DNA from 2 places in the Nocardia sp. NPDC050710 genome. Region 1 is predicted to be linked to the other one. Evidence: riboswitches for the same ligand, from Rfam matches in the RefSeq annotation. Region 1 holds a riboswitch; the other holds the start of a gene.

The links. Region 1 has a riboswitch for thiamine pyrophosphate ahead of AB0H61_RS28465 (cytosine permease). Riboswitches for the same ligand answer to the same signal wherever they lie in the genome.
Region 2: linked by a shared signal. The riboswitch ahead of thiC (phosphomethylpyrimidine synthase ThiC) and the one ahead of AB0H61_RS28465 (cytosine permease) in region 1 are both predicted to bind thiamine pyrophosphate.

What each region holds. Positions count from the first base shown of each region.
Region 1 is NZ_JBFAHV010000020.1:126,390-141,163, forward strand. Features, by position in the region: partial or broken gene AB0H61_RS28445 (DsbA family protein) at 1-132, shown strand, start outside; gene AB0H61_RS28450 (FAD-dependent oxidoreductase) at 655-1,884, shown strand; gene AB0H61_RS28455 (tetratricopeptide repeat protein) at 1,928-2,659, shown strand; gene AB0H61_RS28460 (hypothetical protein) at 2,707-2,910, opposite strand; gene AB0H61_RS28465 (cytosine permease) at 3,052-4,419, opposite strand; TPP riboswitch at 4,415-4,529, opposite strand; gene AB0H61_RS28470 (tetratricopeptide repeat protein) at 4,646-7,663, opposite strand; gene AB0H61_RS28475 (hypothetical protein) at 7,740-8,663, shown strand; gene AB0H61_RS28480 (DUF6294 family protein) at 8,855-9,274, shown strand; gene AB0H61_RS28485 (class I SAM-dependent methyltransferase) at 9,410-10,102, opposite strand; gene AB0H61_RS28490 (hypothetical protein) at 10,540-11,001, opposite strand; gene AB0H61_RS28495 (cupin domain-containing protein) at 11,291-11,653, shown strand; gene AB0H61_RS28500 (class I SAM-dependent methyltransferase) at 11,661-12,776, shown strand; gene AB0H61_RS28505 (OmpA family protein) at 12,899-13,297, opposite strand; gene AB0H61_RS28510 (hypothetical protein) at 13,724-14,602, shown strand; gene AB0H61_RS28515 (class II glutamine amidotransferase) at 14,692-14,774, opposite strand, start outside.
Region 2 is NZ_JBFAHV010000010.1:80,015-94,788, reverse strand. Features, by position in the region: gene AB0H61_RS19290 (aminobutyraldehyde dehydrogenase) at 1-451, opposite strand, end outside; gene thiD (bifunctional hydroxymethylpyrimidine kinase/phosphomethylpyrimidine kinase) at 855-1,700, opposite strand; gene AB0H61_RS19280 (GTP-binding protein) at 1,769-2,941, shown strand; gene AB0H61_RS19275 (SDR family oxidoreductase) at 3,120-3,743, opposite strand; gene AB0H61_RS19270 (epoxide hydrolase family protein) at 3,924-5,060, opposite strand; gene AB0H61_RS19265 (epoxide hydrolase family protein) at 5,128-6,216, opposite strand; gene AB0H61_RS19260 (helix-turn-helix domain-containing protein) at 6,305-6,955, shown strand; gene AB0H61_RS19255 (VOC family protein) at 7,117-7,524, shown strand; gene AB0H61_RS19250 (thioesterase family protein) at 7,538-8,332, opposite strand; gene thiC (phosphomethylpyrimidine synthase ThiC) at 8,670-10,298, opposite strand; TPP riboswitch at 10,293-10,398, opposite strand; gene AB0H61_RS19240 (VOC family protein) at 10,586-11,092, opposite strand; gene AB0H61_RS19235 (lipase family protein) at 11,258-12,661, opposite strand; gene AB0H61_RS19230 (TetR/AcrR family transcriptional regulator) at 12,757-13,440, shown strand; gene AB0H61_RS19225 (hypothetical protein) at 13,559-13,753, opposite strand; gene fahA (fumarylacetoacetase) at 13,867-14,774, opposite strand, start outside.

The DNA of each region.
Region 1 (14,774 bases):
CATGTTCGCCGACTTCGACGAAGGCCTGGCCCTGGGCGTACAGGGCACCCCACCTTATTTGTCAACGACACTGAGATCACCATCGACAGCTACGACGACCTCGCCGCAGCTCTCGATTCCGTACTCTCCTGAATCGTCGATATCACGGCCGGTTGTCAGCAGGCTCTCGCCCACCGAATCACGAACGCGAAAACCGTTCCCTACCAGCTCACTACGCTATATCGGCCCGAAATTCGGCCGATACCACGGCGACCCCTGGCATTCCAGCCCGGCTTCGTACTCACGGTGTGAGTCGGGATCGGTTCTGGTAGTGGCAGCGTCGGGCGCGACGCTGGTGTCGGCGTAGAGAGCACATCGATGATCAATCGTTCGGCCAGGGCGGGCTTGGTGGCGAAACTCAGCATCCTTCCCTCGGTTCGGGCGGGTCTCCACCCGCCCGAACCGAGCCCCGCTCATGCCGGTGAACCCATCGAACTGTTCCCGTCACCGGTCAACGGCTATGCCGCCGAACACGGCCACCGCCAATGCAGTTGTGCCCCAAACAGACACAACCTGATCACGCGGTGACCACCCCACTTCCAGCGCCCGACCAGCAGCATCGAACGATCACGAGTCCGGCTGGAGGATTAAAATGACGATGTGCAGCGCGCTGCGGTGACCGATCCTTCGCGTGTCGTTGTTCTCGGGTCCGGGTTTGCGGGTCTGTGGGCGGCGCTCGCGGCGGCCCGGCGGCTCGACGAACTCGGTGTGGCGGACGGAACCGTCGAAGTCACGATGATCAGTTCCACGCCGTACCACGACATCCGCGTGCGCGACTATGAGACCGATCTGAGCCCGTCCCGTATCCCGCTGAGCGCTCTTCTTGATCCGGTCGGAATCAAGCACATCATCGGCGAAGTGACGGCGATCGATGCTGTGGCGCGGGTCGTGGAATCCACCGCGGGCGCTCACGGCTACGACCGGCTGGTGCTCGCGGTGGGCAGCCAGGTGGTCAAACCCGATATTCCTGGCCTGCGGGAGTTCAGTTTCGACATCGACACCCATGACGCGGCGACCAGACTGCAAGCCCACCTGCGCCGGCTTGCCGAGGGCCCCGCCGACCCGGCGGCCGCGACGGTAGTCGTCGTCGGGGCAGGTTTGACGGGGATCGAAGAGGCGACTGAACTGCCCGCGATGCTCGCCGACGCCTTTGCCGCGCGTGCCGTCGCACCGCGGGTCATCCTGATCGACCGCAACCCGTTCGTTGGCTCGGACATGGGCGCATCGGCGCGACCGGTCATCGAGGCGGCACTGGCCTACGCCGGGATCGAGACCAGGCTGGGCGTCGGGGTCGTCGCCATCGACGAGCGCAGCGTGACGCTCTCCTCGGGTGAAGTGGTGACCGCCGCCACCGTCGTCTGGTGTGCCGGCATGCGGGCCAACCCGCTGACCGCAGATTTCGGGGTCGACCGTGACCGGCTGGGTCGACTCCCCGTCGACGATTATCTGCGGGTCTGCGGTGTGCCCGGGGTATTCGCCGCCGGTGACGTCGCCGCCGCGAAAATGGACGACGAGCATATGTCGGTGATGTCTTGCCAGCACAGCCGCCCGATGGGCCGATGGGCGGGATACAACGTCATCGGCGATCTTCTGGGCGAGCCCGTGAAGCCATTGCGGATCCCTTGGTATGTCACGGTTCTCGATCTGGGACCGGCCGGCGCGGTGTATACCGAGGGCTGGGACCGCCGCGTGGTCGCGTGCGGGGAGGCGGCCAAGGACACCAAGCGCGCCATCAACACCCGGCGTATCTATCCTCCGTTGAGCCGCGACCGCGACGCATTGCTGGCCGCCGCCGCGCCCGAACTACAGGCCGCGCCCGAGCGCGGACCCGAGTCCACCCATTGACTACCAATCGCGCTGATGGGTAGATAATCCGACAGGGTTGAGCGTGAGCTATGTGGAGGCGGATGTGCAGGTGGGGGACGTGCTCGTTGGACGCAGGAATTCAGACGAGTGGGCTGCGGTCAAAGTACTGGCAGTCGACAGGTGGCCGGATGAGCGCCAAACGCTCCATTGCATGATGTACCGGCCGACCGCCGAACGTCCCACGGCGGCGACGCTCGGGTCACTGGAGGTACTCGCCTATCACACACCGATGAGCGCCCAGGCATTTCAAAATGGGTGGGAGGTGCTCTGCACCTGTCCGGTGACGCCGCAGGACCTCGTCGGGTTCCATGAGTATCTGAAGCGGCTCGACTTCAGGCGATATCTCGAGGTAACCGGACAGGATCTTGATACTGTTGTCGCACAAGCCAACTCACACTTTGCGGCTGGTGGCGTGTTGAACGATCAGCAACGACACCAGGAAGCCATTGCCGAGTACACCAGTGCTGTTGAGCTGTTTCCACTCTTCTACGAGGCCATCGACAACCGGGCGTTCAGCCATATGAATCTGGGTAACTTCCAATCCGCGCTGGACGATTTCCAGCACTCGCTGCGGTTGTTCCCGGAGGGTGAAGCAGCCAACTTCAGCAGCGGCGAATGCCTGCTCAGGCTAGGCAGATTGGGCGAAGCAGAGGTGATCTTCCAAGCAGGCGCGGTCTATTCGACCGATTACCGGGAATTGCACCAGAAGTTCCTCGACCTGGTACGCGAGTTGCGTGCGGAGAACGGCAGCTAGCGCGCCGATAGCTGGAGTTATTAGGCTAGACCAGTACCGAATCCTTGTCAGTCGGAGTCGAACTCGTCGGCTCGGCGGTCGACTTGCGACTCGAGCGAGCACCCGCAGAACCAATGTTCGATCTCGTCCACCTCACGCCACCCGGTCGGCTCGGCCATACGGATGCGGTCACGGGTGATGTGGACCTTGGTAATGCCACCACATTCGTGCAGCAGGATCAGCTCGAGGCTGGGGGACCGGTCGACCTCCATTTCCGTCAGCATCCGCTGGAGATCGAGGAAGAGCCGATCCTCCTTGGAGTCGTAGAACTTTCGCTCGAATCGGGTGGCGATCGGGAGGCTCGGCTTACCGTTGCGGGTCGTACCGAAGTGCAGTTCAGGGAGCCTGCTCGGCTACGCAGCCACCGTTCGCGCGGTCGAGATCCGGCCGACTGCCCAGGCCATCGCCACCGCGGCAAGGAAGGACAGCAGCGACGCGCTCATCCACGGCTGCTTGGTGAAATGCAGCCACTCCTGCACGTGCACCCAGAAGTCGGTCCAGACGCCCGCGTCGCCGGGATTGATCAGCTGGTAGACCGAGAGTCCCACCAGCCAGGCGAGGATCATGCCCCAGCGTGACGGTGCGTCCGCCGCGGTATTCCACTCGCCCTTGGCGCGGAGGAAGAAGTCGGCGACCAGGACGCCGAGCAGCGGTACGAAGACCGAGCCGATCAGGCCGAGGAAGCCGAAGTAGTCGTCCATCCGCAGGCGCAGCGCGAGCAGGGTGATCAAGACGCCGAGCCCGATGCAGAGGATGCGGCGGTCGATGCGCGGCGCCAGGTTCTGGATCGAGACAGCGGTGGAGTAGACATTGGCGAAGGACTGATCGGCCTCGCGCAGCACCAGGATGAAGAAGAACACCCCGCCCAGGGTGACGCTCAGAAACGGCCCGTATGTTCCGTCACCGGTGGCCAGCGCCAACGCGAACAGACCCAGGATGTAGGCCACGATCTGGGTGATCGCGTAGGCCCCACTGGCCGCGCCGAATGCCGCGCGGGTACTCCGGGAGTGCCGGGTGTAGTCGGCGGCCACCGGCACCCAGGAAATCGACACCGCCAGCGCCGCGTCCGTGGCGATCCAGAACAGACTCCAGTCGACACCGAACGGGCCATTACCCTCCGGGCCGGGATTCGTGGTCAGATCCGGCAGTCCCGCGCGGAAGAACTGGATGTAGAACCAGATCAGCGCGATCGCGACACCCACCGTCACGAACCGGCGCAGCATCCGCACCGAGCCCAGCGGCCAGATCGTCAACACCGTGGTGAGCACGCCCGCGACCACCACATACAGCCAGTGCGGACCGCCTTCGAACAACTCCTCGGCGGCATTCCCGATGACGATCAACTCGAAGGTGCCCCACCCGATCAGCTGCGCGATATTGAGCACGGTCGGCACATAACTCAACTTCGCGCCGAACAGACCGCGCAGCAGCATCATCGCGGGCTTACCGGTCCTCGATCCCGGCACCGCCGCCAACCCCAGCATCAGCCCGCCGACCACGGTTCCGATGATCATCGCGAGAATGCCCGCGGCAATCGAGATCTGCGCCGCGCCCTCCGCATTCGGCGCCAACACCGTGTACGCCCCCGAGAACGCGAACAGGCTCACACCCAGATTCGCCCAGAACGCACTCTGATCCCAGAACGACAGCACCTTCGGCGCCGGTTGATCCAGTGTGAGCGGGGCCTCGTGCCCGGTACTTTCCACGGTCGACGCAGCCATGCCGCAACTCGCTCCCTACGCCGGCATTACCCGGACAGGTTCGGGCGGTCGGCGGAGCTTCGGGCCCGCCCTCTCGGCCCGGCCGTGCCCGAGCTCCCGCGTGGGGGGTTATCCGGGCGAATAGTACACGCGTACGACAATCCGACTGACCGGCATTCGGCGTTCGCCCGGGCCGGGGGATTGGACGCACTATCGCGAACCGACCCGTTACCCGGTGACAGTGACGTCATTCGTCCGAGCCGGGTGCGCCCGCGCCTGCGCTCGATGTCGCGGCGTCTGTCCAGGCGGCGAGTTGATCGAGGGTCTCCAACGTGCTCGGATGGTCCGCCCCGAGGACATTGCGCTGGACGGCCAGCAGCTCGGCATAACGATCGCGGGCTGCCGCGGCGTCACCGGTGCGGCCGGTCCAGGTGGCGAGGTTCTCCCGAGCGAGGAGGGTCTCGTAGTTCGCATCGCCGAAGATGCGCACGCGCACTTCGAGCAGTTCGCCGAACAGATCCCTGGCGACAGCGAAGTCGCCGCCCCGGCCACACCAGTAGGCCAGGTTGCCCTTGGCCACCAGCGTCGCGGGATGTTCTGTGCCGGAGACCCTTTCGCGAAGCGAGAGCACCTCACGGTGCAGCTGGACGGCGGGCTCGATCTCTCCTGCCTCTCCGGTCCACCATGCCAGATTGCCCATGGCCCACAATGTGTCCGAATGTTCGGCACCCAACTCCCGGATGCAGATCGGGACCAGTTCGGCGCAGAGCCGATGTGCGGCGGCAGGGTCACCGGACTCACCGATCCACCGCGCGTACTGATCGCGCACCCGCAACACGTCATCCTGGGTGGCGCCGAGGACACGCTCCAAGACGGGCAGGAGCGCGGTGTATCGATCACGCGCCCCGACGATATCTCCGGTCTGGCCGATATGGAAAGCGAGGTCCGCCCGAATTCGGAGTACATCGGGATGTTCCGGTTCCGAGAGGGCCAGCTGCAACGGCAGCAGGTCGGTCAGCATCGACACCGCACGTTCGCTATCTCCCGTCTGCGCCACCCAGTTCGCGAGTTGCACTCGCCACTTGAGCGTTTCGCCGTGATCCGGGCCGAATATGCGCGTGCAATCCTCGACGAGCGCGGCGAACATATCCCTCGCCGCATGCGGATCACCCGCGTCGCCGGTCCAGCGGGCAAGCCGAGCGCGGGCGGCCAGTAGCTGGGTATCCGTCGGCGGCAGCGCCTCTTCGAACGCCACCAGCCAGCCTGCCCAGGAGGTGCGATTGTCGATCGCCCGCCGCCTCGCATCGCTCTGATCGAGGAATTCCACTGCGCGGGAGGCATTTCCACTCGCGAGGAAATGTCGCGGCGCCGCCGTATGCGCGTAGGCGTCGATATCGGACCCGGTCAAGTCCGTCAGCGCGGAAACGAGAACCTGATGCGCATCGAGCAGAACCGTAGGCTCCGGCGCGGTGGCGGCGGCCCGCACCAGCGGCTCGATGAAGGTCGAATGCGCGAGACCTACCTGCTCGTCTTCCTGACCGGGATGCCCCCGCGCCACCAAAATGCCGAGGTCGACCACGATGTCGCGCAACTGCGGCTGCGATACGGGCGGTCCCAGCCGGTTGAGCGCATCGGAGATCAGCCGAAGCGGTGCGACCGGACCGGGCCCGACCGCCGCGAGCAAGGCGACCATCCGGCCTACGGTGGTCGCGTGCACAGAACGCCGAGCGGCGGTTCGGAAGCGTTGCGCCACCAGGAAGCCCAGATCCACCGCGCCAGGCGCCCGGTCGAGTGACCAGTCGACTTCGGCGATGAGCCGGGGGATCAGCCATCCGCCGCCGCCGACCTCGGCGGCCTGTTCCGCGAGTGCCCGATCCAGATCCGACGGCACACCCCGGTCGGCGATCGCCAGTTCGCGCAGAACTTCCGAGAGCGATGGCGGTTGGACCGGGAATACCCGCGCGTGCGCGAGCTCAGGCCGAGCCTCGACTCCGGTGCCGGAACGGATACCGACGACGACACGGACATGGTTGAGCCTGTCGTCGGTCGTCAGCGTGGACACCGCTGCGATGAGGCCGTCCCGGTTGCCGGTTTCCGGCTGATCGAGTCCGTCGATCAGGATGCGAATGCGGCGACCCGGCATTCTCAGTCGCGACAGCGGTCGTACGACTCCGATTTCGAATGCGCTGAAACGGTCGTAGTCGGTCAGCTCCTCTTGCACCGACCGCTGCGCGGCGCGGAATTCATCGCCGTACCGTTCCTGCAACTGCGCCGTCAACTCGGCGATCACCGTCTCGACGGTGCTCGCCACGTCGAGGAAGATAGCCGCCGACACGAACTCCGAGGTCAGCGAATCCAGCGCGCCGGTCAGACCGGGGCGGATGAGCAGCGACATGATCGTCGACTTCCCCGCTCCGGCAGGACCGACCAGGGCCTGCAGCCGGTCGCCCGCGGATTCCACCATCGCGACAAGGGTTTCCTGAACCGCGATCGTCGCCGATACGGTACGGACCAGATGGTCGACCAAACCGGCTGCGGGCCTACCGATTACGGCATCGTTCAGGCGTGCGCGGTTCGGCACCAGCCACAGCCCGAGGTCACCGCGGCGAACCTGGGTGCCGTTGAAGGACAGATGCCGGGGCGTCTGCCATTCGCATGCGGCATTGAGTTCGGGTGTCAGATCAGCACACAGCAGATTGGTGCCGCTGTTCTTCAGCCCGGTTTGGAACGTTCGCAGCAGCGTGCGGGTGAAGCATCCGTCGTAGGCATTGCCGTGGTCGGAGGCGACGAGCAGTTCCATCCGCCCGGCGGCCTTCTCCAGAACCTTGACCCACCGGCTACCCGCACCGAGTGCTCCGGTTCCCGCCTCGCATGCGTCGACCAGCACGACCAGCCCGTCCAGCGATCGAGTCTGGCTCAATTGCTCGGCTACCACGTTGACCAGATGAAGGCCGACATCGGAGTCCAGCGGCTGCGCCGAATCGCTTGCGAGCAGATAGAAGTCGTCCTCGTTCATGGTGAATCCGTGGCCGATGAACGCGATCAGCAGCGTCGCGCCCGCCTCGTCCGCGCGCCGGAAGGCCGCCTTCACGTCGCGCTTGAGTTCGCCGATTGTCGGATCCAGTACCGGCCCGTCCTCGACGGGCAGCCATCGGCCTGCCGTGCTCAGAGCCGCGGACAACGAACCCGCGAGCTCCGAGGTGAACCCGAGCCGCTGAAAGTGATCACATTCGCACCCGATAACCAGCGCCAACCTGTCGGCCATAGGTGAAACTATCGGGGACAACGTCACAGGAAACAACCGTGTCGGCCGACGCCGACGGTTCGAAAGGGGTCGGACGTTGGCAACAGTCGTCCTCGTCCACGGGATCGCCCAGGAACAGGAATCCGCGGATACGCTCGAAGCCCAGTGGCTGCCCGCCCTGGCGGGCGGAATTCGCACGTCCGGTCATACAGAGTTGGCGGATCGACTGTGGCGCAACGGTTTACCGGGCGATATCTCGGTCCGCATGGCGTTCTACGGTGACTCGTTCCTGGCAAAGGGCGCGCAGGGCACGGCGGTGGGAGATCTCGACGAGGAGCAGCTCCATCTCATGGAGCAGCTCGCCGGAGAGTGGTTGCAGACGGCGGCCGAGCACGCGGGTGACGACCGGGATCGATCGACCGCACGGCGACTCACGACACCGCTCCCACCCGACGCTCGGGCACAGGGACCGAAGGCCGCGCTTCGACCGGCCCTCAATGGCTTGGTCAGACTGCGGTGGTTCGCGCCGCTCGGGATCGGGCTCGCCGAGAAGTTCGTCTTCCGGTCCCTGTCCCAGGTCGCCCGCTACTTCACCGACGAATCGGTTCGGGCACACGCGCAGGACCAGGTTCTCGCCCATGTGGGTCCCGATACCCGGATCGTGATCGCGCACTCGCTCGGGTCGGTGGTCGCCTACGAGGCACTACACCGCACAGATCACAATGTCACGCTGCTGACCATGGGGTCTCCGCTCGGCCTGCGCACTGTCATCTATGACCGGCTGCGGCCGCAGCCCACCACCGTTCCCAAATCGGTTGTCGGCTGGAGCAATCTGGTCGACCGCGATGACCTGGTCGCCGCCCACCTCGATCTCGCACCGTACTTCCCGCCCTTCCCCGGCGCCGACATCACCCCGATCACCGCCGAATCGCTCGACAACGGTGCGAAACCCCACGACTCCAGACACTATCTGACCAAGAAGGTCACCGGCGAAATCGTCACGAACGCCCTTGTGCGGTAACGCGTACCACGATGCTGCGTGCCGCCGCGATTCGAGTAGTGCCGTTGCTCCGAACGAGTGGAAAATACTCGTGACAGCCTCCCGCATCGCGCGGATCATTTGATCGGAGTAGGCGATGCGATGTCCCGGAACGGGATTCGCACCCCGATCTGGAGGTAGTAGCGATGTTCCCGACCCGTAGACACTTGTCGATGTCGATCGCCGGAGTGGTTGTGACCGCGGTCGCCACGCTCGGCGCCGTTCCGTTCGGCGGCACCGCATCCGCGCAAGCACCGGCCAAGGTCTTCACCTGGAATCACGATATGCACGAGGGGGACTGCACCATGTTCCACGGTGCGAGATGGGTGTTGAAGCCCGATGGCACTGCCCACTTCACCGCCAAGGTCACCAGTAGCGACGACAACGACGCATGGCTGATGTGGGCGGAACTGGAAGATGCCAACCGGCGGTATCTGGGCAACATCCTCTCCCACCAACTCGACGGTGAATTGGCCAAATTCATACAGAACCTCCCCGACAGCCGTCAGCAATACGACTTCTGGCCCCACGGCACCTTCGACCCCGGACTCTTCTCCCGAATCGAGCATATGAGTCTGCGCGCGGCCTGCTGACTGCGCCGGGAATCCGCAGCAGGACGACTGCGGGGCTCCACCAGGGGCGGCGATGAGCGAGCGTAGCATCCGCACTGCGGGTTCCCGGGGTGGCTTGCCGCCCGGGAACGCACCCCCACGATCCGTCTGACGGGATCAGTCCAGATGGGCTGACAGCAGCCAGGCCGGAACCGACTTACGGCCACCGGGCTCGTCGCGCATACCCTCGAACCGGAAACCCACGTCCTCCGGCAACACCGCAGGCAGATTGCCATGGATTCGCGCGGGCCTGATCTCATCGATCACCCAGTACTGCGATACCACCTCGCGGAGCTCGTCGGCAGTGACCGGCGATGGCCCCGGTTCAGGCACTTCGGGCAGGGCGGCCCGGTCGAACACCAGCACGAAATACGCCGCGCCCGGCGCGGCGGCGCGCACAATCGACTGCTGATAGCCCTCCCGCGACTCGACCGGGATCGAATGGAACAGCGTGCTGTCGACGATGGTGCCGAAACGCCCGTCGTAGCCGGTGAATGCGGCGATGTCGGCGACCTCGAAGGAGGCGTTGATCAGGCCGCGCCTGGCGGCCTCAGCGCGGGCCAACTCGACCGCGGTCGGCGACAGATCCAGGCCAACGGTGGTGAAACCCCGCTCGGCCAGATACAGCGAGATCGCCGCTTCCCCGCATCCGACATCGAGGACGTCGCCATGGAATCTGCCCTGCTCGATCAGTGCGGCGAGTTCCGGCTGGGGTTCCCCGATACTCCACGGCGGCTTGACGCCCGGCCCGAACGGGCCCCCTGTACCTCGGTAGATTTCTTCGAATTCGAAATCATGAGGGGTAGTCATAGCCCACGAATATCATCGAACCTGATAAATCTCGGGGACGTGGCCCACGACGCGCTCGGACTGTTCAGGAGCCGGTGTGCGGTTGTCGGCACGAACCGGGTTGCCGAACCGCAGGTGGGATGCCGCGCGCCAGGGTTGCGGATGCTCGATCTTGGCCGCGCCCAGCCATGGCCCGCGACATCGATTCGCCCGCTCTGCGCGACCTGGCCGGACGCATCGGCTCCCAGCTGCACCGGCTGGCGCACACGACGGAACCCCCGAATTGCGCGATCTGGCTACCGATTTCGAGATCCTGTGCCACGGCGACCCCGACCGAGAACCCCTCAACGCCGGTGGTTCGGCAGACGATCGCAGCGCCAGTTCACACAGATGAACAGGATCGCGATCAATCTCTTTTCGAGTCTTCGTTATTCGGCACTGGGCGATTGCCCCCGAACCTACAACCCGTGCGCGTCGGCGACGAGGTCCAGAAAGACCCAGACGTCACCCTTGGTGTAGGTGCCGGGATCCTCGTTGCCGCCGAGGAAGGGGTACGGAGTGGCGATGTAGACGTGCCCTTCATCGAGGGGCCCGTGCAGCTGCCGGATCGTATCGACATGGTCGGTGCGCAGCACGTACGTGCCGAAACCGGGATCGAGCAGGACATCGGTGATGAAGTCGGTGCGCTCGGGGAAGAAGCCGTAGCTCTTGGCCCCCGCCGAGTAGGGATGCAGTACCGCATAGTTGCGAGTACGACTGTCGGCGAGAAAGGCATGACCGAGAGCGGAGTAGCCGATAACGGTGTCGAACTGGGTGAAATGCGGTTCCCAAGCGGGCATGGCCGCTGAGACCTGCTGGGGTCCCGTCAGCTGGAAGTAGTCCGAAACCGCATTGCCTTGCACCGAGAAACCACCCGTCATCGCCGTACTCCCGAAGAAGGCCCCATCCTCGGGCCCACACGCCTGCGCAGCGTAACAAGTACGTTCCCGGGGTTCGGGTGCTCGGCAAGCGGACCGCACCAAGTCGCAGGCCGACACCGCTCCTACCAGTCGGGTCATCGCAGCTATCTTGCAGCTAGGACACCGAACACATAGGCTGTGATGCACGTCACATTAGAGGTCCTCGTGGCAGGCGCTCGGTCCCGGCGATGTGGGCTCCGAGGATGCCGATACATCTGGAGCAGGGGCTGCACTACCTAGGAGAACCATCATGTCCGGTCTGGTGCGCAAGAGTTTCGATTCGCCCGAGGAAACCCGCCCGTTCGAGCAAGGCAAGGGCAAACTCGATCTGGTCAACCTCGACGGCGGCCCGGTCGGGCGGGCGGTATTCGAGCCGGGGTGGCGGTGGTCGGTGCATGTCAAGCCGATCGCGCAGACCGACAGTTGCCAGGCATCCCATATCGGTTACTGCGTCTCGGGCCGGATGGTGGTGGTCATGGACGACGGAGAACAACAGGAATACGGGCCCGGCGACTTCATGATCGCCCCACCCGGACATGACGCATGGGTCGTGGGTGACGAGCCCTGCGTGATGATCGACTGGCAGGGCTTCGCCGACTATGCCAAGCAGTGAATCGCCCATGTCGGACAGCGCGGAGACCCCGGCTCCGAACAGCCCGGCGCCCGGCGCCGATCCGGAATTCGCCGCGCGCACAGAGGCTTTCGGCGCTCGGATGCTGGAAGTCCTCAACAACGGATTTCTGACCCTCATGATCAGCATCGGCCACCAGACCGGCCTGTTCGACGTGATGAGCTCATTGCCTCCCGCGACGAGCGCGGATATCGCAGAGGCCGCGAATCTCGACGAACGATACGTGCGGGAATGGCTGGCCGCGTTGACCGTCGGAAAGATTGTCGACTACAGCCCCGACAACCGCACCTTCGTTCTGCCACCCGCTCACGCGGCGGCATTGACCAGGGCGGCCGGTCCCGACAACATCGCGGCCTTCGTGCAGTACATTCCCTTGTCCGCGAGCGTCGAGCCCGAGATCGTCGAGTGCTTCCGGCACGGCGGCGGTGTGCCCTATTCGAAATTCGGCCGATTTCAACAACTCATGGCCGAGGAGAGCGCGGCCATTCACGATGTCGCGTTGATCGACGTCACCATCGCACTCGTCCCCGGACTTCCCGAGCTGCTGAACCGGGGCATCGAGGTCGCGGATGTGGGCTGCGGCAGCGGACACGCGCTCAACCTGCTCGCCCGGCACTTTCCGCACAGCCGGTTCGTCGGCTACGACTTCTCGGAGGAAGGTGTCGCGGGCGGGCGGGCGGAGGCGCGGGGGATGGGTCTGACCAACGTGGGTTTCGAAGTTCGTGACGTCGCGAATCTCGACATTGCCAACAGATTCGACCTGATCACCGCATTCGATGCCATTCATGATCAAGCCCACCCGGCCGAGGTGCTCCGCGGCATTGCCACGGCGCTGAAAGACGACGGCACATTCCTGATGGTGGATATCCAGGCCTCCAGCAACCTGGAGGACAATATGGAACATCCGCTGGGACCATCGATGTACGCACTCTCGACGATGCACTGCATGACGGTCTCGCTCGCACTCGACGGCGACGGACTCGGGACCATGTGGGGCGAGCAAGTCGCGACCCGCATGCTGCGCGAGGCGGGGTTCACCTCCGTAGACATCCGGCACATCGACGCCGACATCTTCAATAGCTATTACATCGCCCGGAAGAGCTGAGGGCGCAGGCCATTGGCTGCGCCCTCAGCCGACACCGCATCTGTGTTCGGAGGAGACCACCGATGCGAACGATCAACCATGAGGCGGCAGACGCGGTCCTGAGCCGGCGGCTCGGGACGCGACTATCGGGCGATGACTTCGATCTTGGCCTCGTCGACCTGAACGTCCTCCGCGGTCGGGTTGGCTTCGGCTTTCGTGGTGATGCGCGCCTTGTCGACACCCTCGGCCTCGAGTGCGGCCACGATGTTGTCACCACGGGACTTGGCCAGCGATTCGGCGGCGGCGGCATCCGAGTCCTCGGCGTAGGTCGTGATCTGTATCTTGGTGTCGTTCCCCTTCAGCGGGATCGCGACCGCTTTGATGGTGGCGACATCCACCACGCCGAGGTCCGAGCTGCCGCTCTCGAAGGTGATCGGCGCGGCCGCCAGCGCCGTGTTGATCGCATTCTGGATTGCTTGCTGCGCGGTGTTCAGGGCCGAGCCCGCGACAGAGGACGCGGTAGCGGCGATGCTTTCCTGCATACCATGTGTCATTTCGGTCGTCGCCTTCGAATCCGAGTCGCTGTCGGATCCGCATGCTGCCGTCATGAGCAGAACTACCGCCACAGCGGCAATTCCGCTGACGCTCTTCCTGGATATCATCGGCCTACTCCTGTGTTAGGTGGAGAATCCCGTTTGCGTCATTCGATGTCATGCCTGGAATGTCGGAACTTCGGCGAGATCGAACCCTGGTGGATGGTTCGCTTGCGTACATCGATCGGTGGTGCCGACTCAGAGATCCTCGCACAGGTGCATCGTCCGGAGTGTCGTTTACGACTCGCTCGGTATCCTGGCCGAGGTCAGCCGGACCGTAATTCGACTGTTGGTCGTACCGGTTCGTCTCCGCCGACACCAGTTGCACAAATCCGACCCATTCCGACCGAACGAGCAGAAGAGCGGTGAATTCCGGTGCGGTCCGTGAAATTGTCTGTGGCATTGGCCCGAGAAGTATCGGTGGCGCGCGCCCAGGCCGCATCCGGCTGGCTGCGAGGAACGCCGTACGGTCGCACGGTGCGGCGTGTGCTCGAGGGCCTCGCGCAGGTCCAGATCGTGGACCGGTCACTGGCCCTTGCCGCGCAGATCTTCACCTCGCTGCTGCCGGTGATCATCGCCGCTTCTGTGTTCAGCGGTTGGCATACGGCGGCGAAAACGATCAGCGACCAGTTCGGCTTCGACTCCGAATCGCTGGCCGCCGACGGCGAATCCACCCTGACCGATCCGTCGATAGCCGCGTTCGGGGTGGTCGGACTGCTGATGATCGTGCTCGGCGGCACCTCGTTCACACGCGCTCTCGCGCGCGTCTACGAGGCGATCTGGAAGGTACCCGTGATCGGGGCGCGAGATGCTTGGCGGTGGCTGGCCGCGCTGATCGCGGTCGCTGTGGCCGCGGGGTTGGTGGGACAGACACGCGAACTCACCCAGATCCGCTACGCGGGTCGGCCGCTCGCCCTGCTGGGTGAGGCCGCCATCTGGGCATGTGTCTGGATGCTGGCTCCGTTCCTGCTCACGAAAGGAGCGCTGACCGGGCGCCTGCTGTGGGCATCCGGCATCCTCACCGCGGTCGGTTTGACCGCGGTGCACGTGGCAGGTCGCGTCGTCCTGCCTCGGATGGCGACGAACGCCCGGGAGCATTTCGGTCCGCTGGGGCTTGCCTTCACCACGGTCAGTTGGTTATTCGTCATGTCGGTGGTGATCGTGGGCGCGGCATCGGTTGTCAAGGCGCTCGCCTTGGACGAAACCGCCGTCGGTCGCTACCTGCGGGGTCCGGTCGACAAGGACCGCGAATGACGTTGCGGCTCTGCGGATACCGATCCGACCACGCCCAGCCGAATCGTCGACGGTGCACGGTCACCAACTGACATCGACGCGGTTCGATCTCAGCCAGGTGAAATCGGCTGGAAGGGCCGTATTTCATCGCGGCCGGGACGGACGACCCCGGCCGATGATTCCGGTACTTCGT
Region 2 (14,774 bases), on a different contig from region 1:
TCCACGGTGTCACCTGCCCGATGACGCCGATCGGCTCCCGGCGGATCCACGATGTATGGCCCGCCAGGTACTCGCAGGCCGACTTGCCCTCCAGAACCCGTGCCGCCCCCGCGAAGAACCTGGTCTGGTCCAGCATCTGCGGGATTTCCACGGCTGAGGTGAGGTGGTTCGGCTTGCCGGTGTTGCGGCCCTCGGCCTCGACCAGCGCGTCGGCGACATTCTCCAAGTCGTCGGCGAAATCGAGCAGCGCCATCTGGCGGTGCGACGGCGTCGTGCGCTTCCAGTCGCAGAACGCCTTGGCCGCCGCCGCGTACGCGTTATCGATGTCCTGTTCGTTCGACACCGGGGCGGTGCCGTACTGATCGCCCGTGGTGGGGTCGACGAGTGCCATCGTCGCACCACTTACCGAGTCGACGAGCTTGCCGTCGATGAAGTTCTGGACCACTGTCATGATGCTGCTCCTCGGTTGCGTCGTTCAGCCGACAATCCTCTGGCGCAGAGCTTGTTCAGTAGCCTTTCGATGTTATCGCCACCGGGTGACACCCGGCGCGCACTCGTCGGTGTTCTTGCACGACATGCTCATGGACTACGTCGCCTGCGTGACCGCCGCCCTGGTGTTCGTACAGGACTTTCACGCCCACCGACGAGACGCGGTGGCTGTGCTCCGCCGACACCGGCGGACTACCACGCTGCCCATCGGTGACGCCGTCACGCCTGGCGAACGTAGTACCTCGTCGCATCCATTCGAACGACGCTGTTCTCGCTCGGCCGCGCCATTGAGGCCGATCTGTTTGCGACAACCACAGTCTGAACCCACCCACCGACAAGTTTCTGCGGCACGCGACCGCCCGGATTCAGGACTGGTTCAGGCGCCAGAACGGGGACACCGGACCGTGGCCCGCGCCGAGGTCGTAGGCGGCTTCCAGGCAGCGGCGGGTCCATTCCTTGCCGAACTCGACGGCCTCGGGGACCGGATAGCCGTGGGCCAGGGCGCAGGCGATGGACGCGGCGAGGGTGTCGCCGCCGCCGTGATCGTTGCCGGTTTCGATGCGGGGTGCGGGGTACTCGAGGAACCGATCGCCGTCGAAGAGCAGGTCGGTGCTGTACCGCGAGGAGCGCAGGTGGCCGCCCTTGACGATGACCCATTTCGGGCCGAGCGCGTGCAGGGCCTCGGCGGCGCGCCGGGCGCTCGCGTCGTCGGTGACGTCGATGCCGGTGATCAGCCGGACCTCGTCGAGATTCGGCGTCACCACGGTGGCGAGCGGAATCAGCGTGTGCCGCACCGCATCCAGTGCCTCCTCGTGCAGCAGCGGATCGCCGTGCATGGAGGCCGCCACCGGATCGACCACGAGCGGTACAGCGCCGTCGCGGCCGATACCGACCTCCCGGCAGACCTCGGCAACCGCCTCGATGATCGCGGTCGAGGCCAGCATGCCGGTCTTGGCCGCGCCGACACCGATATCGCCCGCCACCGAGCGCACCTGATCCGCCACGACCCGCGGCGGGATCTCGTGGAAGCCGCTCACCCCCACCGAGTTCTGCACCGTCACCGCGGCCACCGCGACCAGGGCGTGCACACCGCACAGCGCCATGGTCCTGGTATCGGCCTGGATTCCGGCGCCGCCGCCGGAGTCGGTGCCCGCAATGGTCAGGACGCGAATGGGGGTCTCCCCGTTCGCGGGAATCGGCAACAGCTTCACGGGACGACCCTACGACGTCTCGCCCCGGCTCGGAGTGTGTGGGAGCGGGACCCGATGAGTGATTGTTAATGACAATCGTTATCATTAACTTTGTGACCACATCATCGCGCACCGACCTGCTGCCCGTCACCGTGCTGTCCGGCTTCCTGGGCGCGGGCAAGACCACGCTGCTCAACCACATCCTCGCCAACCGGGAGGGCCGTCGGGTGGCGGTCATCGTCAACGACATGAGTGAGGTCAATATCGACGCCGCGCTGGTGGCGGGCCAGGGGCAGCTGGATCGGACGCGGGAGAAGCTGGTCGAACTCACCAACGGGTGCATCTGCTGCACGCTGCGCGAGGATCTGATCGAGGCGGTCGGCAGGCTGGCCAAGGAGGGTCGCTTCGATCAGCTGGTCATCGAGTCGACCGGGATCTCCGAGCCGATGCCGGTTGCCGCCACCTTCGACTGGGAATTCGAGGACGGCTTCCGGCTCGGCGATATCGCTCGGCTCGACACCATGGTGACCGTGGTCGACGCCTCGACCTTTCTCGCCGAGGTGGCTCGCGGCCAAGCCCTTGCCGAGCGGAATCTCGAAGTGGGCGAAGGGGATACCCGCACCATCGCGGATCTGCTTGTCGATCAGGTGGAATTCGCCGATGTACTGCTCATCAATAAGACCGATCTGGTGAGCGATAACGCGGCGGGAACCGTGGAGGCCACGGTGCGCAGGCTGAATCCACGCGCGCAGGTGCTGCGTATCGCGAACGGTGAGGTGGATTTGGCCGAGGTGCTCGACACCGGCCGCTACAACCCGGTGGTCGCCGCCGAAACCGAGGGCTGGGCCGAGGAATTGGCGGGTGGGCATATCCCCGAGACCGAGGAGTACGGCATCCGCAGCATCACCTACGCCGCGGAACGGCCGTTCCACCCCGGGCGCCTCGCCGACGCACTGAATCAACTCCGAGGCATATTGCGTAGCAAGGGTTTCTGCTGGCTCGCCAGCCGTCCCGGTTTCGCGGCGGTCTGGTCGCAGGCCGGGCCGAACCTGACCTTCGAACCCGCGGCCTGGTGGTCGTCGTTGGAAGTCCCCGCCGGGCAGGAGATCGTCTTCATCGGCGTGCGGCTCGACGGCGATCACGTCCGCGCCCTGCTGGACGCCGCTCTGCTCACCGATGCCGAATTCGCCGCGGGCCCAACGGAATGGTCCGCCTACCCCGACCCCTTCCCGGCGTGGGGCGATCTGCACGAACACGCCTGAAGTGAGCAGTGTGGCAAGGCACCGGTGGCCCGCTCCGGGAGAGCCCACTCGCCGGCGCCGCGTCGTATAGGAGCGACGTGGTACAGCGAGTTCGTCCGCGACCCACGCTCCCGAACTTCGGGGCGTGGGTCGCGGGGGGATCCGGCCGATCGCGCGGGCGCGGCATATGCCGCCGTCCTCAGTGGGAAATGCCCGGAGCCTGGTGGACGTAGGTCGTATCGGTCAGCTGCTCGAGCAGGAAATCCGCGATATCGGCGCGGGAGATCTTCAGCGTGAGCCCCTTCGCGTCGGCCGGGAAGCCGCGGCGGAAGCTGCCGGTGCGCGGTCCGTCGGTGAAGGCGCTCGGCCGCACGATGGTCCAGTCCAGATCGCTCGCCAGGACGAGCTCCTCCTGCTTCACGTGGTCGTTGTACGCCTTGCGCAGCAGCATCCCGAACAGCAGGTACTTCCACAGGAAGTTGAGGTTGCCGCGGCTGTCGCCGACCCCGAGGCTGCTCTGGCAGATCAGCCGCTTCACCCCGGTCCGTTGCATCGCCTCGACGACCGCCTTGGTGCCGGCGAAGCGAACCAGGCCCTTGCGGCCGTCGCCGAGCGCGACGATCACCGCGTCCTGACCGGCCACCGCCCGCTCGGCCGCGTGGGTATCGAACACATCGCCCTCGACAATGCGCAGCCGCTCGTGGCGCTGCGCGATGCCGGCGGCGTTGCGGGTGAAGGCCGTCACCTCGTGCCCCTGCTCCAGCGCCTGCTCGACGACCAGACGACCGACGGTACCGGTGGCTCCGAAGACTGCGATTTTCATGGTTTCTCTCCCTGTGTTTCAAAGCTGTTGAGCTGTTGGTGAATCCAGTACATCAGCGGAGAGAGCCCCGAACCATGGTCGTGCGTCTCGCGGACATAAGCGAGTGTCCATGGCCGGAAAACGCCTCGCGGCCCGTGCCCCGGAGACCGGGTAACGGGCCGCGCTCGACGCTGCGAAAACCTAGATGACCTGCGAAAAGAAGCGACGGATATCGCCGACCAGCAGTTCGGGCGCCTCGTGCGCGGCGTAGTGTCCGGCCGCGTCGTTGGGTCCGCCCGCGGGAATTCCCGGATCGTAGGAGTTCCAGCTGACGATGTTCTCGTGGTCGCGCTCGGCGAAGCGGCGGATGGACTGGAAATCACCCTTGAACATGGCCAGCCCGATGGGCGTCGTGGTCGGTTGCTGCGGCTGCTCGGCGGTGTGGGCGTCCTCGTAGTAGAACCGGATGGACGAGCCCGCGGTCCCGGTCAGCCAGAGGATGGCGACATTGCCGAGAATGAAGTCGAGATCCAGGCTCGCACCGAAAAGCTGTGCGTTCCAACCGAGTAGACCCACCGGCGAATCGGCCAATGCGAAGGCCAACGTTTGCGGCTGCTGGCTGTGCAGCGTGTTGAAGGCCATCTTGTTGTCGTGGAACCACTGCAGGTGCCCCAGCGCCGCCATATCCTCGCCGGATAGACCCTCGAACTCGGCCGGATCACCGGACGGGAACGAATACAGCTGCGTCACATGGATTCCCAGCAACCGGTCCGGTGCGATCCGGGCCATTTCGGGGGAGATCATCGAACCGGCATCGTTGCCGATCGCGCCGAACTTCTGGTAGCCGAGGCGGGACATCAGTTCCAGCCAGGCTCGGGCGGTGCGGTGACGATTCCAGCCGGTGCTGCGGGTGGGCCCGGAAAAGCCGAAGCCGGGCAGCGAGGGGATCACGACGTGGAAGGCGGGCGCATCCGCCGATTCCGGTTCGGTCAGTGGCGCAATGATATTCAAAAATTCGAGAATGGTGCCCGGCCAGCCGTGGGTGAGGATTGCCGGTGTGGCGTCGGGCCGGGACGAGCGGATGTGCAGGAAATGGATGTCCTCGCCGTCGATCTCGGTGGTGAACTGCGGCAGTGCGTTCAGCCGCGCCTCCAGCGCTCGCCAATCGAATTGCTCCAGCCAGTACCGGGTGAGGCTCTGCACCCGATTGTTGGACACCCCGTAGGCGTCGCCGACGCCGGGGAGTTCGTCGGGCCACAGTGCCCGGTGTAGCCGGTCGGCCAGGTCGTCGAGCTTCGTCTGCGGGATGTCGATGCGGAAGGGCTTGATGGCGTTCATGTTCGGACTCCTAGCGAGGCTTGGGAAGTGCGGCCCGCGCGGATGGGCGCGGGCCGCGATGACGATGTCAGCGGTACTGGGTGAAGAACTTCGCGATCTCGTCCGCCATCAGTTCCGGCGCCACATGGTGCAAGTAGTGGGTGTACACGTTGTGCGTCTGCCACGAGACGATGTTGTGGTCGCGTTCGGCGAAGCGCCGGATGCCGTGGAAGTCGCCCGCCGAACCGGACAGCGCCAGTGGCACCGTGGTGGGCTCGGTCGGGTGCTGCGCCTGCGCCTTCTCGAAGTAGTGCCGGATCGCCGAACCCGCGCTGCCGCTGAACCAGTGGATCGCGATATTGGTCAGCACGAATTCGTTGTCCAGATCCGGGCCGAGCAGCTGGCTGTTCCAACCCACCAGGCCCGCGGGGGAATCCATGATGGCGTGTGCCAGCGTCTGCGGCTGCTGTGACTGCAACACGTTGAAGCCCATTTTGTTCTTCACGAACCAGTCCAGCGTGGCCAGCGACTGCTGCTCGTCCTCGGTCAGGTCGGCCAGCTCCGCGGGGTCGCCGGTCGGGAACGAATACACCTGCGTAACGTGCACGCCCACCACGCTTTCCGGCGCGACCCGGCCGACCTCCGGGGAGATCGAGGAGCCGCCGTCATTGCCGACCGTGCCGTACTTCTCGTATCCGAGGCGCCGCATCAGTTCGGCCCAGGCGTTGGCGATCCGGGTGTCGTTCCAGCCCGCCTCGGTGGTCGGACCGGAGAAGCCGTAACCCGGCACCGAGGGGATGACCAGGTCGTAGCCCGCGGCGGTCAACGGCTCGATGACACCGAGGAATTCGACGAAGGTGCCCGGCCAGCCGTGGCTCAGGATCAGCGGGAAGGCGTTGTCCGCTGCCGACTTCACGTGCAGGAAGTGGATGTCCTGCCCGTCGATCTCGGTGCGGAACTGCGGGTAGGCGTTCAGCTTCGCCTCGACGGCTCGCCAGTCGAAGCCGCCGCGCCAGTAGTCGACGAGGTGCCGCACCCGGTCGACGCTCACGCCGTAGGTGTCGCCCGAACCGGGGATCTGGTCGGCCCAGCGGGTGCGGGCCAGTCGGTTCTGCAGGTCGTCCAGGTCGGCCTGCGAGATCTCGATGCGGAAGGGGCGGATGGCGTTGGCGGTCATAACGATCTCCTCGTTTGGAACGGAATCTTTCGTTCTGTTTGAACAGTATCAGAACGGATCATTCCGTTTCAAGTGTTAGTCTGATTTCATGCCGAAGACATCCGATGCGCCAGCTCAGAAGGGTTTGCCCGGCCGCAAGGCGCAGGCGGCCCGCAATGACAGCCTCATCCTCGAGGCTGCCCGCGCGGTATTCCTGGCCGACGCCAACGCCCCGATCTCCGCCGTCGCCGAGCGCGCGGGCGTCGGCATCAGCGCGCTGTATCGCCGCTACCCGAGCAAGGAGGTGCTACTGCGCACGCTCTGCCACGACGGGCTGCGCCGCTACAACGCGGAGGCCGACGCCGCGCTGGCGGAAGAGGATGGCTGGCAGGCACTGGTCGGGTTCCTGGAGCGCGTGGTCGACGTCGACGTGCACTCGTTGACTGTGCATCTGGCGGGCACCTTCACCCCCGATGAGTCGATGCTGCCCGATGTCATGCACTCGGGCGAGGCGACCGAGGAGTTGGTGCGCCGCGCGCATGCCACCGGTCGGCTGCGTCCCGAAGTGAACTCGCAGGACCTCGGCCTGGTCCTGGAGGCCTGCGCGGCGATCGCCATGCCGGATGCGACTCGCACCGCCCAATTGCGCCGTCGCACATTGGCTTTGCTCGTCGCCGGTCTCGCCGCGGACGGTGATCTCCCGGGCCCCCCACCGCAGACGGGTGAATTCGCCTGGCGATGGGAGCGCCGCGACTCCTGAGCGGACCGTGTCGATCCACCGCCTCGGCCGATCGCACGCGATAGCCTGGCGGCACTTACCGAAACGATGCCCGGCTCCGGGCTTTCCGCCGATGAATTTCGCGGCGCCGGGGCGTCTGCACAGCGAGGTATACCCACGTCTGTCAACGCAAAGGGCTGACTATGAACTGGACACTCGAAGTCGTGATCGTGCCGGTCTCGGATATCGACCGCGCCAAGGAGTTCTACTCGGAGAAACTGGGTTTCGCGATCGACCACGACACCGTGATCAGTGCTGACATCCGCATCGTGCAGCTGACCCCGCCCGGATCCGGGTGCTCCGTCGTCATCGGCAAGGGCGCGGTCCCGAAGATGGAACCGGGTTCCATCCAAGGGCTGCAATTGGTTGTCCCCGATATCCGCAAGGCGCACGCCGAATTGGTCGCCCGCGGAGTCGAGGTCGGCGATGTCCAGGTGCTGGGCCAGAACCCCACTCCGACACCCGACCCGCTCGACAACGTCGGGTTCCTCTTCTTCAGCGACCCGGACGGCAACGGCTGGGCCGTGCAGCAGATCTCCAGCCGCGCCTAAGCTCACCCCTGAGTCAGCGCGAGCCGAGGAGGAGGGTTTGGGTGCTGCGGCCGAGCGGGCCCTTCTCGTCGAAGAGCGTGGACTCCGCGAGGCCGATGCCGTGCGGCTGCGGATAGGTGACGGCGTCGAGGCATACCCATTCGCCCACCGGCTGCCGGTGCAACGTCACCGTCAGATCGGTGTTGATGAACAGGTAGCGATTCCAATCCAGCACCGCGCTGACGCCATTGCCGGAGTCCGCGGCGGCCAGCGTGCGCTCCAGCGGGCTCGGGGTGGTGCCCGCGACGACCGGATACTTCAGCCGGATCCAGCAGATCGCGGGGCCCGGTTCGGTGAAAGCGCCCGTCACGAACCGATATTCGATCGCGGTGTGGAAGCCGACCGGCTGCGTGGACGGGAACGGTGCGGGCTCCGGCGCCTGGTCGGGGCCGGGGCGGGTGCCGCTCGGCAGAATGCCTTCGGGGAGTTCGAGTTCCGGGTCGGCGAGTTTGAAACGCCAGGCGTTGGCGGTCATGACCGGGCCGCGGTCGGTCGAGAGCGTGGCCTGGATCAGTTCGACACTGCGGCCGGGGCGGACCACCCGGGTCTCGACGGTGAGCGGCTCCAGCGGCACCGGGCCCAGGATCTCGACCGCGACCCGGCCGACCTGGAATCCCTCCCGCGGCTCGCAGCGCTCGATCGCGTGGCCGAGTAGCGCCGAGGGCGGACCCGCGTGCTGGGCATCCGGCGACCAGGGCCCACGGGTCAGCTCGGTGGAGATGAACCGGTTCGGGTTCCCCGGATCGGGCAGGTAGAAAGCGTCGGTCACGGTTGTCGTCCGTCCCTCGGACCGGCGGCTCTGCCGGTCGGTGGTTTGTTCGTTCGGTTAACGATTCTGCCTGGACGGTACTCCGGGCCGAATCGGGCTCCGGTCCGCCCCGGAGGCTGGTCGCACCCGCTGTTATCGCGGTGGACCCGCGAACCGTCGCGGGCTTCGGGCTCAGGCCCGGCCGAACGCCAGCGCGACATTGTGCCCGCCGAAGCCGAACGAATTGTTGATCGCACGGACGCCCTCGCGGCTGCCGCCGCACTGAACTAACCTATCGACGTTCGCGATCCCGGGCCGCGCTGTGCGGCCCGGGATCGCGGAAACGGTTGCGTCGCGATCAGGAAACGACCGGCAGGTAGACCTGACCACCGGCTCCGGTGAACTCGGCGGACTTCTCCGCCATACCGGCCTCCAGCGCTTCCACGTCCGTAAGTCCTTGCTTCTCCGCGTATTCCCGCACATCGGCGGAGATGCGCATGGAGCAGAACTTCGGTCCGCACATGGAGCAGAAGTGCGCGGTCTTGGCGGGCTCGGCGGGCATGGTTTCGTCGTGGTACTCGCGGGCCGTATCCGGGTCCAGGGACAGTGCGAATTGGTCGCGCCAGCGGAATTCGAAACGAGCCTTGGACAATTCGTTGTCGCGGTCCTGGGCGTGCGGGTGGCCCTTGGCGAGGTCCGCGGCGTGGGCGGCGATCTTGTAGGTGATCACGCCGACCTTGACGTCATCGCGGTTGGGCAGGCCCAGATGCTCCTTCGGGGTGACGTAGCAGAGCATCGCGGTGCCGGCCTGGGCGATGATCGCCGCGCCGATGGCCGAGGTGATGTGATCGTAGGCGGGCGCGATATCGGTGGCGAGCGGGCCGAGGGTGTAGAAGGGCGCCTCCTCGCACAGCTCCTCCTCGAGCCGCACGTTCTCCACGATCTTGTGCATCGGCACGTGGCCGGGGCCTTCGATCATCACCTGCACGCCATGGGATTTCGCGATCTTGGTCAGTTCGCCGAGGGTCCGCAGCTCGGCGAACTGGGCCTCGTCGTTGGCGTCGGCGATGGATCCGGGGCGCAGGCCGTCACCGAGGGAGAAGGTGACGTCGTACTTCGCGAGGATCTCGCAGAGCTCCTCGAAGTGGGTGTACAGGAACGATTCCTGGTGGTGGGCCAAACACCACGCGGCCATGATGGATCCGCCGCGCGAGACGATTCCGGTGACGCGCTTCGCGGTGAGCGGCACGTAGCGCAGCAGCACGCCCGCGTGCACGGTCATATAGTCCACACCCTGCTCGCACTGCTCGATCACGGTGTCGCGGTAAATCTCCCAGGTGAGCTGGGTCGGATCACCGTTCACCTTCTCCAGCGCCTGGTAGATCGGCACGGTGCCGACCGGCACGGGGGAGTTGCGCAGGATCCACTCGCGGGTCTCGTGGATGTTCTTGCCGGTGGACAGATCCATGATGGTGTCCGCACCCCAGCGGGTCGCCCACACCATCTTCTCGACCTCCTCGGCAATGGAGGAGGAGACGGCCGAGTTGCCGATATTCGCGTTGATCTTCACCAGGAACTTCTTGCCGATAATGGTCGGCTCGAGCTCGGGATGCTTGTGGTTGGCGGGGATCACGGCGCGACCCGCGGCCACCTCGTCGCGCACCAGCTCGGGCGTCACGCCCTCGCGCGCGGCGATGAACCGCATCTCCGGGGTGATGATGCCCTGCCGCGCCCAGGCCAGCTGGGTCGGCGGTCCCTCGACCTGCGGCTTGTCCCAGCCGTCGCGCAGGCCGGGCAGACCGGCTTCGAGATCGATGGTGGCCGTCTCGTCGGTGTACGGGCCGCTGGTGTCGTAGACGTCGAAATGCCCGCCGGTCGTCAGATTGATCCTGCGCACCGGAATCCGCAGGTCGTCGACCTCTCGGTAGTGCTTGACGCTGCCTTCGATCGGGCCCGTGGTCACGGTGTCGACAGGTGCGGTTGTCATGGATTTCCTCCCTACGCCGGCATTACCCGGTCAGGTTCATACGGTCGACGGCCCGTTAGCCGTCCTCTCAGCCCGCTGGTGCGAGCCCCCGTTGGCGATGTGAATTTTCCCGCCCGACCATACCTGCCCACCTCGGGCGCCCGCCCGATGATCGGAGGATGCGCCGATTCGCCACCGCCGAGCACCTACACCGGCTGGTCGATTCGACAACCGGCCTATCGTGCGGCGGGCACGCGACGGGCGTGGACCGCCCTGCGGTGCAGTCCGCGGGCGGTCCGAGCGCGAGGTCAGTCGGCGTTGTAAGCGTCGCGCATGGCCTGGACGTCCAGCTTCTTCATGCCGAACATGGCCTTGGTGGCGCGGGTGACGGCGGCCGGGTCGCCCTTGAACAGCTCATTGGCCTCGACCGGCCAGATCTGCCACGGTACGCCGTACTTGTCGTTGAGCCACCCGCATTCGATCTCCTGGCCGCCGTCGGCGAGCAGCGCCTCCCAGAGGCGGTCGACCTCCTCCTGGCTGTCGCAGTTCACCAGCAGCGACATGGCGTGCGTGTAGTGGTATTCGCCGCCGCCGTTGATGGCGGTGAACCTCTGTCCGTTGAGCTCGAAGTCGACCACCATGGCCAGGCTGGACTCGCGCGGGCCCGCCTCGCTGTAGTACTGCACATCGATGATCTTGGAATCGGAGAAGAGCGAACAGTAGAACTCGGCGGCCTCCTCGGCCTGGGTGTCGTACCAGAGGTTCGTGACGATCTTCTGCATAACGGTCTCCCGGTTGTCGGCCTGTGCCTGCATCGATGGTGACGCCTCGGAAGCGGGGAATTCATCGCTTCCGCACTGAATGGTGGCTTACCGGGAAAGGGCCGAGCCCCGACCGGTCCGGTTCCGGGCGGGGCTCGGCATTCAGGCGGCCCGATATTCAGGCGGTTCGGCGTTCGGGCGGCCCAGCGTTCGAGCAACTCAGCTTTCGTGCGGGCCGATCGGGAAACCGAGGGCGCCGAAGGTCGCGTTGAGGTTGATCTCGATCTGGCTGACCAACGCGTTGAAGTCGGCGAGCATGGAGACAACATTCTCGGTGCGGCAGCCGATCTGGTCCGTGGCGTTCGGGGCCAGGCGCGACTTCAACCAATTGAAGGTGTCCGCCATACCGAGCGACGGCAGGCTCAGATGTTCGCTGAGATGGTCGCGTTTGTAGACCACCGACGCGCCCGCCGCGCAATACTGTTGCGCCAGAAGATCATTGGTCCACACCGGCACCGCCTCGTCGAATACGCCCTGGTAGAGGAAGATCGGCGTGGTGGGGGTGTTGCGGCCGAGTACGGTCGCGTCGAAGACCTCCGCTATCTCCGGCACCGCGAGGAATTCCGGTATCGGAATCGTCAGCAGCCGTTGGTAATCCACGAACATCATGCTCAGCGCGTTGCGCGGCAGGCACTGCGCCTGGGTCCGTTCCATCAGTGCCCGGCCCTCGGGGGTCAGGTAGCGATCGGAGGCCTCGCGGAATTTCGGGTAGGCATTGCGCAGCGAGGAGATGCCGATGCCGATCAGGCTCGAGAACAAAGACCCGTTGACGTGCAGTAGGGATTCCACATCCGAGACCGGTGCGCCCATGGCGGCGCCCTTGACATTCAACTCGGGCGCGTAGCTCGGCTGCATCTCGGCGGCCCAGCCGGTGCCCATGCCACCACCGGAGTAGCCCCACAGGGCGACCGGGGTGTCGGCGCCGTCCAAGCCGAGCGGTTCGAAGCGTTCGGCGGCGCGGATACCATCGAGTGTCATGTAGCCGGGTTCCTCGGCCGCGGCCAGATGCCCGTCGAGTCCCTCGTAGTCGGGGATCGAGATGGCCCAGCCCTGGCTGATCAATGCCGCCAGCGCGATCAGTTCGCTATTGGAGTGGATCCCCTCCGCGCCGGGTAGTCCCGCGCCCTGCTGGAGTACGAATGACGGCGCGCATGCCGGGCTGGCGCTGTCGTAGTAGAACTGCAGCGATACCAGCGGCCGGGACCGGTTCGGGTCGGCGCCCGCGGGCAGTACCACCGTGGTCACCGCGACCGCCGGTTGCCCGAACAGGTCGGTGGTGCGGTACAGCAGCTGCCAGGAGCGCACGTTCAGCGGCAGCAGTGTGAGCACGGCGAGACGGACCTCGCGTGACCGCAGAATATCGCCCGGCTCGCGGGTTTCGAAGCCCTCGGGCGGTCGATAGAACGAATCCTGTTGCGGCAGTGGGACCGCGATGGCCGGAGGCGCGGTGATGCCACCCGCCAGCAATGCGGTGGTCGCGGTGACGGCCATGGTCACCGCGGCTGCCACGGCCCGGATGCCCCGACGATGTATGCCGGTCGGATCCCCTTTGATCACAGACACGTCCGTCCTTCCTCATCGACGTGACAGTGATTACAGCACGATGCCATATTACGAACAAGATGCCTTGTTGAAATGGCTCCCGCTAAAGTCGTGTGATGACCCGCAGCAAATCCGCCGCGCGGCCCGCCCCGGCACCGGCGCGGCGCCGGATCCGTGGCCTCGACGCCGAGCAGCGCAGCGCGCAACGGCGTCGCCAACTGCTCGACGCCGCCACCGAACTATTTGCCGAGCACAGCTTTTCGGGCACATCGATAGAACAGATCTGTCAGCATGCCTATGTCGGCACCAAGGGTTTCTACGACCACTTCGAGAGCAAGGAAGCGTGCTACATCGCCCTGCTGGAACAGATCACCGCGCAGATCCAGCAACGTGTCGGCGAGGCGGCCGCGGCGGCCGAAGCGGAGGGGTCGGACTGGTCGCAGCGCTCGGCGGTGGTGGTCTCTGCGTTCGTGCACGCCATCGCGGACGATCCGCGTCTGGCAAAGGTGACTTTCGGTGAGGCGGGCGGTATTTCACCGGTGGTGGAGCGCCAGCGGCGCGGCAATCGACGCTGGGCGGCGGCCTTCCTGGATCGGCAGTGGTCCGGTGCGACGGCGGGCGAGCCCGATCACGCCCGGATGGCCTTGGCGCTGGCCACCATCGGTGGCATGTTCGAGCTCGTCGCGGATTGGCTGCATCATCACGACGACGGGGGTGCGCCGGATGCGGCGGAGAGGTTGATCGAGGATCTGACGGTATTCCTCACCGTCATCGATGCCGGGCGGTCCGGGGCGCGATAAGGCGGTCCGTCGTGCACCGGGCATCGTTGCGGCGGAGCATATTCGGCGCGGAAGGGTCGACCAGCGTGCGCATCCCGCCCGGGGCTGCGCGAGACCGGTCGACACTGTCGCGGATCGGTTACTTGGCGGAGCCGGTGTTCAGGAGGTCCAGCAGACCGACCAATACGCCCGCGCCGGGCGAACACGTCGGCGGTTGGCTGGAAGTGCATCCGGAACCGGTGTTCGGGTTCGCCGATGCCGCCGTGGCCGCGATGAGCTGACCGGGAACTAGTACGGCGCTGATGACCGCGATTCCCGCGAGAGCGCGCTTCATGTGAATCCTTCTGTCCTACTGCCCGGGCACTCGCCCTCCTCCGATCACAGACTCTATTAACTGGTCGATCGTCCAAGAAGCCACCGATTATGTGGGCCCGAATTCTGTGGGCTTCACCGCGATTCGTGTACGGGCCGGATCCTGCCGCGCACTTCGCCGAGTCCGATGCGTCGCCGTCCTGGGCCGGGGGCCGATGCGGTGATGACCACCTCGTCGCCGTCCTCGAGGAAGGTCCGGGTGTCGCCGTCCAGAGTTACCGGTTCCGAACCGCCCCAAGACAATTCGATGAACGAACCGCGCTGGTCCGGGGCGGGGCCGGAGATGGTGCCCGAGGCGTAGAGATCACCGGTGCGGGTCGCGGCGCCATTGGCGGTGAGGTGAGCGAGCATCTGCGCGGGAGACCAGTACATCCTGGAGTACGGCGGGTGTGAGACGACCTGTCCGTTCCACCGCACGGTGAGCTCGATATCGAGGCCCCATTTTTCGGATTCCCGCAGGTACGGAAGGGGTTCGGGGACCTGATCCGGCAGCGGCACCCGCGCCGAATCCAGCGCCGCGAGCGGCGTGACCCAACCCGCGAGTGAGGTCGCGAAGGATTTGCCGAGGAACGGTCCGAGCGGTTGATACTCCCAGGCCTGGATATCGCGGGCGGACCAGTCGTTGACCAGGGCAACGCCGAATACGTGGTCGGCGAATTCCGCGGTGTCGATGGAGGTTCCGAGCTCGGACCCGACGCCGATCACGAATCCCAGTTCCGCTTCGATATCCAACCGGCGCGACGGGCCGAAATCCGGTGCGCCGGAATCGGTCCTGCGCTGCCCGCGGGGACGAACGATATCGGTGCCCGACACCACCACGGTCCCCGACCTGCCGTGGTAGCCGACCGGCAGATGCCGCCAATTGGGCAGCAGCGGTTCGGAATCCGGCCGGAAGAGCCTGCCGAGATTGGTCGCGTGGTCGATACTCGCGTAGAAGTCGACATAATCGGCGATCCGCACGGGCAGCAGCAGTTCCACCTCGG